DNA from 2 places in the Shinella oryzae genome. Region 1 is predicted to be linked to the other one. Evidence: predicted binding sites of a transcription regulator. Region 1 holds the regulator's gene; the other holds the start of a gene.
The links. The regulator HrcA, encoded in region 1, represses chaperone genes, less so after heat shock. The targets are predictions, from matches to a motif close to GTTAGCACTCNCNNNNNGNGAGTGCTAAC.
Positions count from the first base shown of each region.

Region 1 (4,417 bases):
ACCGTAGAAAAAGCGGGATCGCGGTACAGCGCGGACTGCAAGATCCACCTCGATACGGGGATGGCCTTGCAGGCAAATGGCGAAGCAAACGATCCTCTGGCCGCTTTCCAGTCGGCCTCGGAACGGATCGAGAAGCGCCTGCGCCGGTACAAGCGCAAGCTCAAGGCACACCATAACGGCAACGGTCACGATGCCTTTGCAGAAGTAGCCTACACGGTGATGGATTCGGTCCCCGACGAAGACGACGAGCTTCCCGAGGACTACGCACCGACCATCGTTGCGGAAAGCACGAAGAAACTGAGGACGATGTCTGTCGCAAGTGCCGTCATGGCGCTCGACATGACGGACGATCCGGTTCTTCTCTTCCGCAGCGCCGGCTCGGAGCAGCTCAATATCGTCTACCGACGCAACGACGGAAATATTGGCTGGATCGACGCAGCCAATATCAAAGGCTGAGTGGGGGAACGTGGTGCCGCTGACCGGCACCACGTCTCTTCAACCCCTTCACGCAGCGCACGAGGACAAAAGCATGGCATTGGCAGGTCTACTGCAGCAGAGTGCGATTATTCCGGCGATGAAGGCCAATTCCAAGAAGCAGCTGCTTCAGGAACTGGCGACAAAAGCGGCCAAGATCACCGGGATTCCGGAACGTGAGATCTTCGACGTCATCCTTCAGCGTGAACGGCTCGGCTCGACCGGCGTGGGCAATGGCATCGCCATCCCGCACGGCAAGCTGAGGGCGCTTACCCAGATCGTCGGCCTTTTCGCGAGGCTCGAAACCCCCGTGGATTTCGAAGCGCTCGACGATCAGCCGGTCGATCTCGTCTTCCTGCTCCTGGCGCCGGAAGGCGCAGGCGCAGATCACCTCAAGGCCCTGTCGCGCATTGCGCGCGTGCTGCGCGATCCCGCGATGGTCGCCAAGCTGCGCGCCTCCGACAGCGAGAGCGCGATCTATGCCTGCCTCAGCGAGGAACAGGCATCCGCAGCCTGAGGCCGGCCATCTCTACATGAAAAAACCGGCGGCCTTTCGGCCGCCGGTTTTTGTTTGTGTCGTTGAACCTCTCGCGCGATCAGGCGTCCGCGGCATTCGCCTCGCCGGAGGGCGCCTTCGGGCCGCCCTTGGCCACACCGACCATGGCCGGGCGCAGCACGCGCTCACCGATCGTGAAGCCGGCCTGCACGACCTGAACGACCGTGTTGTTGGGGACATCGGGATTGGGCACTTCGAACATCGCCTGGTGGAAGTTCGGGTCGAACTTCTCGCCCATCGGATCGAGCTTGCGTACGCCGTGGCGTTCGAGGGCGCCGAGCATGGAACGTTCGGTCATCTCCACGCCCTCGGCCAGTGCCTTCAGGCTCGCATCGTTTTCCAGCGCATCGGCCGGGATGGCGTCGAGCGCGCGGCGCAGGTTGTCGGAGACCGCCAGCATGTCGCGGGCGAAACCGGCGACGGAATAGGACTTGGCGTCCTTCACATCGCGTTCGGTGCGACGGCGCAGATTGTCCATCTCGGCGGCGAGCCGCAGGTACTTGTCACGGAGATCGGCGTTTTCGGCGCGCAGAACGTCCAGCGGATCGGGCGTGGCGACAGCCTCCTCCTCGATGATCGCGTCTTCTACGGCTGCATCCGCGGCGAGATTGCTGTCCACCGCTTCGTCAGGTCCGTGTTTCTTGGTCTCGTCGGTCATGACGTACTCCGAATTGCAACTGTTGGGGTTTGGGCCCGATATCGAGGTTTAGACCCGAAAAATCAAGGGCTGAAGGGTGAATAGCGGCTCTCAGCGCGAAAGCCGCGACATCAGCTGCGCTGTATAGTCCACCATCGGCACGATACGGGAGTAATTCAGCCGTGTCGGGCCGATGACACCCACCGCGCCGACGATCTTGTCGTCGCCGTCGCGATAGGGCGCAACGATGAGGGACGAGCCGGACAGCGAGAACAGCTTGTTCTCCGAGCCGATGAAGATGCGGACCCCCGGGCCGGTCTCGGCGAGGTTCAAGAGCTCGATCAGGCTCTCCTTGCGCTCGAGGTCGTCGAAGAGCAGGCGCAGGCGATCGATATCGTCGGCGCCGGCCAGCCCTTCCAGAAGATTGGCCCGGCCGCGCACGATGAGCCGCGTCGCCTTGTTTTCCTCGAAGTCGCCCGACCAGACGGCAAGGCCGCGTTCGACGAGATCCTGCGACAGCCGGTCGAGCTCGCGGCTGATCTCGCCGCGCAGCCGCTCAAGCTGCGAGCGCGCTTCCAGCAGCGTGTTGCCGGCCAGGTGCGCGTTGAGGAAATTGGCGGCCTCGGTGAGCTGAGAGCTGGTGACGCCGGCCGGAAGCTCGATGATGCGGTTTTCCACTTGGTCGTGATCGCCGACGAGAACGACCAGCGCCTTGGTCGGCTCCAGGCGGATGAACTCGACATGCTTGAGAACGGCGTCGTTCTTGGTGGTGATGACGAGGCCAGCGCCGCGCGACATGCCCGACAGCGCCTGGCTCGCCTCGCTCATCATGGTCTCGACCGCCCCGTGCTTCTGGCCATGCGGGCGCACATGCCGCTCGATGGAGGCGCGGTCCTCCGCCGAGATATTGCCGACCTGCATGAAGGCATCGACGAAAAAGCGCAGGCCGAGCTGCGTGGGCAGCCGTCCGGCGCTGACATGGGGGGAGTAGATCAGCCCAAGCTCTTCCAGATCGCTCATCACATTGCGCACGGAGGCCGGCGAGAGCGACATGGGCAGGATACGGGAAAGGTTTCGCGAACCCAGCGGCTCGCCGCTTTCCAGATAGCTTTCCACGATGCGGCGGAAGACTTCCCCCGAACGTTCGTCCAGTGCCGCCTGAACGTCAGGACCCGGAGATCTCAAAACCATCGTCTGTCTGCAACCCTGTTACTCCCCCGGAATATAGTGATTTCCGAGGGCAGCGCAAAACGGATTTTCCAACCAGTTGCCGCACCGGCATTCCCTCGCCCGGCGAAACGGTCTAAAGCACTCCCACCATACCAATGAGGAGTTCGCAATGCGGCCGTCCGGCAGAAAAACCGATCAGATGCGCAAGGTTTCTTTCGAGCGCAACGTTTCCAAGCATGCCGAGGGATCCTGTCTCGTCAAGTTCGGAGACACGCATGTTCTGGTCACCGCAAGCCTTGAGGACAAGACGCCGCCGTGGCTGCGCAACAGCGGCAAGGGCTGGGTGACCGCCGAGTACGGCATGCTGCCCCGCGCCACCGGCGACCGCATGAAGCGCGAGGCCGCAGCCGGCAAGCAGGGCGGCCGCACGCAGGAGATCCAGCGCCTGATCGGCCGGTCGCTGCGTGCCATCGTCGATCTCGAAGCGCTCGGCGAACGCCAGATCACCATCGACTGCGACGTCATCCAGGCCGATGGCGGCACCCGCACCGCCTCCATCACCGGCGCGTGGGTTGCCCTGCACGACTGCCTGAAGTGGATGGAAGCCCGCAGCATGATCAAGACCGAAAAGGTCCTGAAGGATCATGTCGCGGCCATCTCCTGCGGCATCTTCGCCGCCCAGTCGGTGATCGACCTCGATTATCTCGAGGACTCCGCCGCGGAAACCGACGCGAACTTCGTCATGACCGGCTCGGGCGGCATCGTCGAGATCCAGGGCACCGCCGAAGGCAAGCCGTTCACCGAGGAGGAATTCGCCTCGCTGATGCTGCTCGCCCGCAACGGCATTGCCGAACTCGTCGAGATGCAGAAGCAGGCGATCGCCTGAGAGGGATTTGCCCATGGCCGCCGCGCTCGAAGGTATTCTCGAAACCGCGCTCTATGCGGACGACCTCGACGCGGCGGAAACCTTCTACGGCGGCCTGCTGGGGCTGCGGAAGATCACACGGCAGGCGAACCGCCACGTCTTCTTCCGTTGCGGCCCCGGCGTTCTCCTGATCTTCAATCCGCAGGAAACCATCGAGCCGCCGCCGCCCCACGCTTTCCCCGTACCGGTCCACGGCGCACGGGGCCCGGGCCATGTCTGCTTTCGCGTTCCCGGGCCGGAGCTTGATTTCTGGGTCGAAAAGCTCGTAGAAGCCGGCATCGCCATCGAAGCGGATTTTCATTGGCCGAACGGCGCCCGCTCCATCTATTTCCGCGACCCCGCCGGCAACAGCCTCGAATGTGCCGAGCCCGGCCTGTGGAACATCGCCTAGGGAAACCTCATGCGCAAGCTCGACACCAAGACGATCGTCGTCGCCAGTCACAATGCAGGCAAGATCCGCGAGATCGAGGACCTGATCGGTCCCTTCGGCTTCTCGGCGAAATCCGCCGCCGAACTGAACTTCGAAGAGCCCGATGAAACCGGCACGACCTTCGAGGAGAATGCCGCCATCAAGGCGCTCGCCTCGGCAAAGGCCTCCGGCCTGCCCGCGCTTTCGGACGATTCCGGCATCGTCATCGATGTCCTTGACGGCGCA
Region 1 covers NZ_CP081987.1:3,378-7,794, reverse strand. The annotation lists gene hpf (ribosome hibernation-promoting factor, HPF/YfiA family) at 1-456, shown strand, start outside; gene ptsN (PTS IIA-like nitrogen regulatory protein PtsN) at 530-991, shown strand; gene grpE (nucleotide exchange factor GrpE) at 1,071-1,688, opposite strand; gene hrcA (heat-inducible transcriptional repressor HrcA) at 1,779-2,858, opposite strand; gene rph (ribonuclease PH) at 3,007-3,723, shown strand; gene K6301_RS00020 (VOC family protein) at 3,737-4,153, shown strand; gene rdgB (RdgB/HAM1 family non-canonical purine NTP pyrophosphatase) at 4,163-4,417, shown strand, end outside.

Region 2 (4,417 bases), 480 kb from region 1:
GCGCCGATGAAATCGTGTGCCGACATTTCCGAGAAGGTGCGGTCGAACGGATATTCGATGACGGCGGAAAAGCCCATGCCCTCCAGGATACGGGCCTTGAGGGGGGCAGGCGTCAGCCGGAAGACGGGCGTATCCGGCCGGAAGATCGTGCGCGGATGCGGCTCGAAGGTGAGCACCAAAGCGGGGATGCCGCGGCTTCTGGCAATGTCTAGCGCCCGTTGCAGCACGGCCTGGTGGCCGCGGTGCACGCCGTCGAAATTGCCGATGGCGATGACGCCGCCGCGCAGATGCTCCGGCAGCGGCTGTTTCGTCTCGTTCCTGTGAAATACCGTCATGACGACCGTCTCCGTCCCGTCACTGTAGCCGGGGCATCCACCATTTCGGGTGGGCCCGTTCCTGATCCAGGAAGGCAGCGAGCTTCGCCTCGTCGGTGCGGCCGCCTTCGACATAATGCTGGGCGTGGATGCCGCCGGATATGTAGAGCACATCCAGGCCATAGGCCTCGGCGCCGCGCACATCCGTCGGCATGCCGTCGCCGACGGCAATGACGCGGGACAGATCGACGTCGCCACGCACGTCGCGCGCCTCGGCGATCGCCTTGTCATAGATCGGGCGGTGCGGCTTTCCGGCAATCTCCGTCGTGCCGCCGAGCTCCTCATAGGCCTTGGCGAGCGCCCCGGCGCAGACGATGAGCCTGTGGCCACGCTCGACGACGAGATCCGGGTTGGCGCAGATGAAGGGCAGCTTGCGGGCGGCCAGTGCCGCGAGTTCCTCGCGATAATCCTCGACGGTTTCCGTGTCGTCCTCGCGCAAGCCCGCGCAGACGACGATACCGGCCTCGTCCATACCGACAGGCTCAACGTCAAGGCCATCGAGCAACGGCAGGTCCTTTTCGGCGCCGATGAAATAGACCTTCCTGGCCCCCTTGGCGATCAGCGCGCGGGTGACGTCGCCGGAGGTGACGATGCGGTCATAGGCATCGTCACGCACACCCAGTCCGCGGATCTGCACCTTCACGCCCGGATGGGGACGCGGGGAATTGGTGATGAGGACGACGGTCATGCCGGCCGCGCGCGCTTCGGCAAGCGCTTCCGACGCGTAGGAAAAGGCCTCCACCCCGTTGTGCAGCACGCCCCAGACGTCGCAGAGCATCACGTCGTAGCGGTCGGCGATGTCGCGGATGGATTGGATGCGCTGGGCCATAAGGGGAGTTCCGTATCGAAATCAGGCCCGCGTGACATCGCAAAGCGACGCCAAGAAAACAAGTCTCTCCCTGCAATTTTGGCGCATCCACAGACAAAGTTGCGAAAATTCACACGCGTGCCTTGATGGCGTGGCAGGAGGTTCCCATCTGCCGGCCGCGGCAACCGCCCATGGCAAAGAATTTTGCGAAGGCGGTTCTTGACTCGAGAGAAAGCCACCCTTATCTCGGAGCCGCTAGCACTCTCCATCGATGAGTGCTAACAATAATCCATCGGACCTGTTCGGGTCCGCAATGTCATTTGATCGAGGGATTAGACAATGGCAAGCACCACCTTCCGCCCGCTTCACGACCGCGTCGTCGTTCGTCGCGTCGAATCCGAAGCCAAGACCAAGGGCGGCATCATCATTCCGGATACCGCCAAGGAAAAGCCGCAGGAAGGCGAAATCGTCGCTGTCGGCACCGGCGCTCGTGACGAGTCCGGCAAGGTTATCCCGCTGGATGTCAAGGCTGGCGACCGCGTCCTGTTCGGCAAGTGGTCGGGCACCGAAGTCAAGCTCGACGGCGAAGACCTTCTGATCATGAAGGAAGCCGACATCATGGGCATCATCGGCTGATCAGCCGGTAACCCGTTCCGCAATTCGCTGATATCAATTCAGGAGTCCTCACAATGGCAGCCAAAGAAGTCAAATTCGGCCGCACCGCGCGCGAAAAGATGCTGCGTGGCGTCGACGTTCTCGCAGACGCAGTCAAGGTGACGCTCGGCCCGAAGGGTCGTAACGTCGTCATCGACAAGTCCTTCGGCGCACCGCGCATCACCAAGGACGGCGTTTCCGTCGCCAAGGAAATCGAACTGGAAGACAAGTTCGAGAACATGGGCGCCCAGCTCGTTCGCGAAGTCGCTTCCAAGACCAACGACATCGCCGGCGACGGCACCACGACTGCAACCGTTCTTGCCCAGGCTATCGTTCGCGAAGGCGCCAAGGCTGTTGCCGCCGGCATGAACCCGATGGACCTGAAGCGCGGCATCGACCTCGCCGTCGCCGAAGTCGTCAAGGATCTCCAGGCCAAGGCCAAGAAGATCACCACCCCGGAAGAAGTCGCCCAGGTCGGCACGATCTCGGCAAACGGCGAAAAGCAGATCGGCCTCGACATTTCCGAAGCCATGCAGAAGGTCGGCAACGAAGGCGTCATCACGGTTGAAGAAGCCAAGACCGCCGAAACCGAACTCGAAGTCGTCGAAGGCATGCAGTTCGACCGCGGCTACCTGTCGCCCTACTTCGTGACCAACCCGGAAAAGATGGTCGCCGACCTCGAAGACGCTTACATTCTCCTGCACGAGAAGAAGCTCTCGAACCTCCAGGCCATGCTCCCGGTTCTCGAAGCCGTCGTCCAGACCGGCAAGCCGCTGGTCATCATCGCTGAAGACGTCGAAGGCGAAGCCCTTGCTACGCTCGTCGTCAACAAGCTGCGCGGCGGCCTCAAGATCGCTGCCGTCAAGGCTCCGGGCTTCGGCGACCGCCGCAAGGCCATGCTGGAAGACATCGCCATCCTGACGGGCGGCACGGTCATCTCCGAAGACCTCGGCATCAAGCTCGAAAACGTAACGCTCGACATGCTCGGCCGTTCGAAGAAGGTTTCGATCTCCAAGGAAAACACGACGATCGTCGACGGTGCCGGCCAGAAGGCTGAAATCGAAGGCCGCGTCGCGCAGATCAAGGCCCAGATCGAAGAAACCACCTCCGACTACGACCGCGAGAAGCTGCAGGAACGTCTTGCCAAGCTCGCCGGCGGCGTTGCCGTCATCCGCGTCGGCGGCTCGACGGAAGTCGAAGTGAAGGAAAAGAAGGACCGCATCGACGACGCCCTCAACGCGACGCGCGCTGCCGTTCAGGAAGGCATCGTACCGGGCGGTGGCGTAGCCCTGCTCCGCTCTTCCACGAAGATCGCCGTCAAGGGCGAAAACGATGACCAGGAAGCCGGCATCAACATCATCCGCAAGGCCCTTCAGGCCCTGGTTCGCCAGATCGCGGACAATGCTGGTGACGAAGCCTCCATCGTCGTCGGCAAGATCCTCGAGAAGAACGAAGACAACTATGGCTACAACGCCCAGACCGGCGAATACGGCGACCTGATCGCCCTCGGCATCGTCGACCCGGTCAAGGTTGTCCGCACGGCTCTGCAGAACGCTGCTTCGGTTGCCTCGCTGCTGATCACGACGGAAGCCATGATCGCCGAACTGCCGAAGAAGGACGCTCCGGCCGGCATGCCCGGCGGCATGGGCGGCATGGGCGGCATGGACATGATGTAATAGGCGAAAGCCTATTGCAGCGTGACCATCAAGCTTCGCCCATGCACTAAAGTTGGTTCAGCGCGTCAAGCGCGCTGAACTGGCGGCATGGACATGATGTAAGACCTTCGGGTCCTTACATCTGAGCCAACCGGTTCAGTTATGAAAGGGCGGTCTTCGGGCCGCCCTTTTTGTTTTGCCGCAGTCGGACCTGCATCGTTTCCGGAAGAAGAATTTTTCCGCCCGTACAATAATTTTCAAAAAGCCGTTGATGGCTCTAAAAAACCAACTATAAAGGCGCCCCAAGTGAGCTTTAAAGATTCACAGGGGGCCTAAGGCGCTGAAAACCCGGCATCATTGCTTCCGGTAATCCGCCTGCGACTATCCCCACGGTATTACGAAACCGCCATGGCCTTGACGGAGAGGCAGCGACGGTCTTCTCCGCATACGTCCGAGCCGACATGCACAGCGGCGCCGGATGCAGTTCAGTTCATAGAGAAGTGTGGCGGCCAGCTTCGGGGAGCTCGTCGATGCACGCTTTTAGCATGTCGTGAGGCGCAATCGCCCATGGCATCTCTGTCAAATTCGAGCAACTGCCTGAGGTCGTAGGTGTTCAAGATAATCAAGACTGATCTCTCGTCGCCCTTTCTGCCGGGCTCGATGGAATTCGACGAGACGGACAATGAGCTCCTCACCCAATATTGCGTGACGGAGCGCTGGACGGGCGATCTTTCCAACGGTCTCTTCACGCTCGGCGAGAAGGCGACGCTGGCGCACGGCATGACGGAGCGCACTTGCGGGCTGCTCAACCTCATCCGGTGCTACGAGCCGCTGGATCGCACCCGCGTGCTGGAGCTGTTCGAGCAGGCAGCCGCCTCCTCGTCCTCCTTCTGCTTTTCCACGACCATTCATCTGGACGGCACACC
Region 2 covers NZ_CP081987.1:483,124-487,540, reverse strand. The annotation lists gene K6301_RS02385 (bifunctional riboflavin kinase/FAD synthetase) at 1-335, opposite strand, end outside; gene K6301_RS02380 (TIGR01459 family HAD-type hydrolase) at 355-1,203, opposite strand; gene groES (co-chaperone GroES) at 1,522-1,818, shown strand; gene groL (chaperonin GroEL) at 1,872-3,512, shown strand; gene K6301_RS02365 (hypothetical protein) at 4,101-4,417, shown strand, end outside.
Region 2: the regulator HrcA is predicted to act here: its motif matches at 1,437-1,465, upstream of groES (co-chaperone GroES).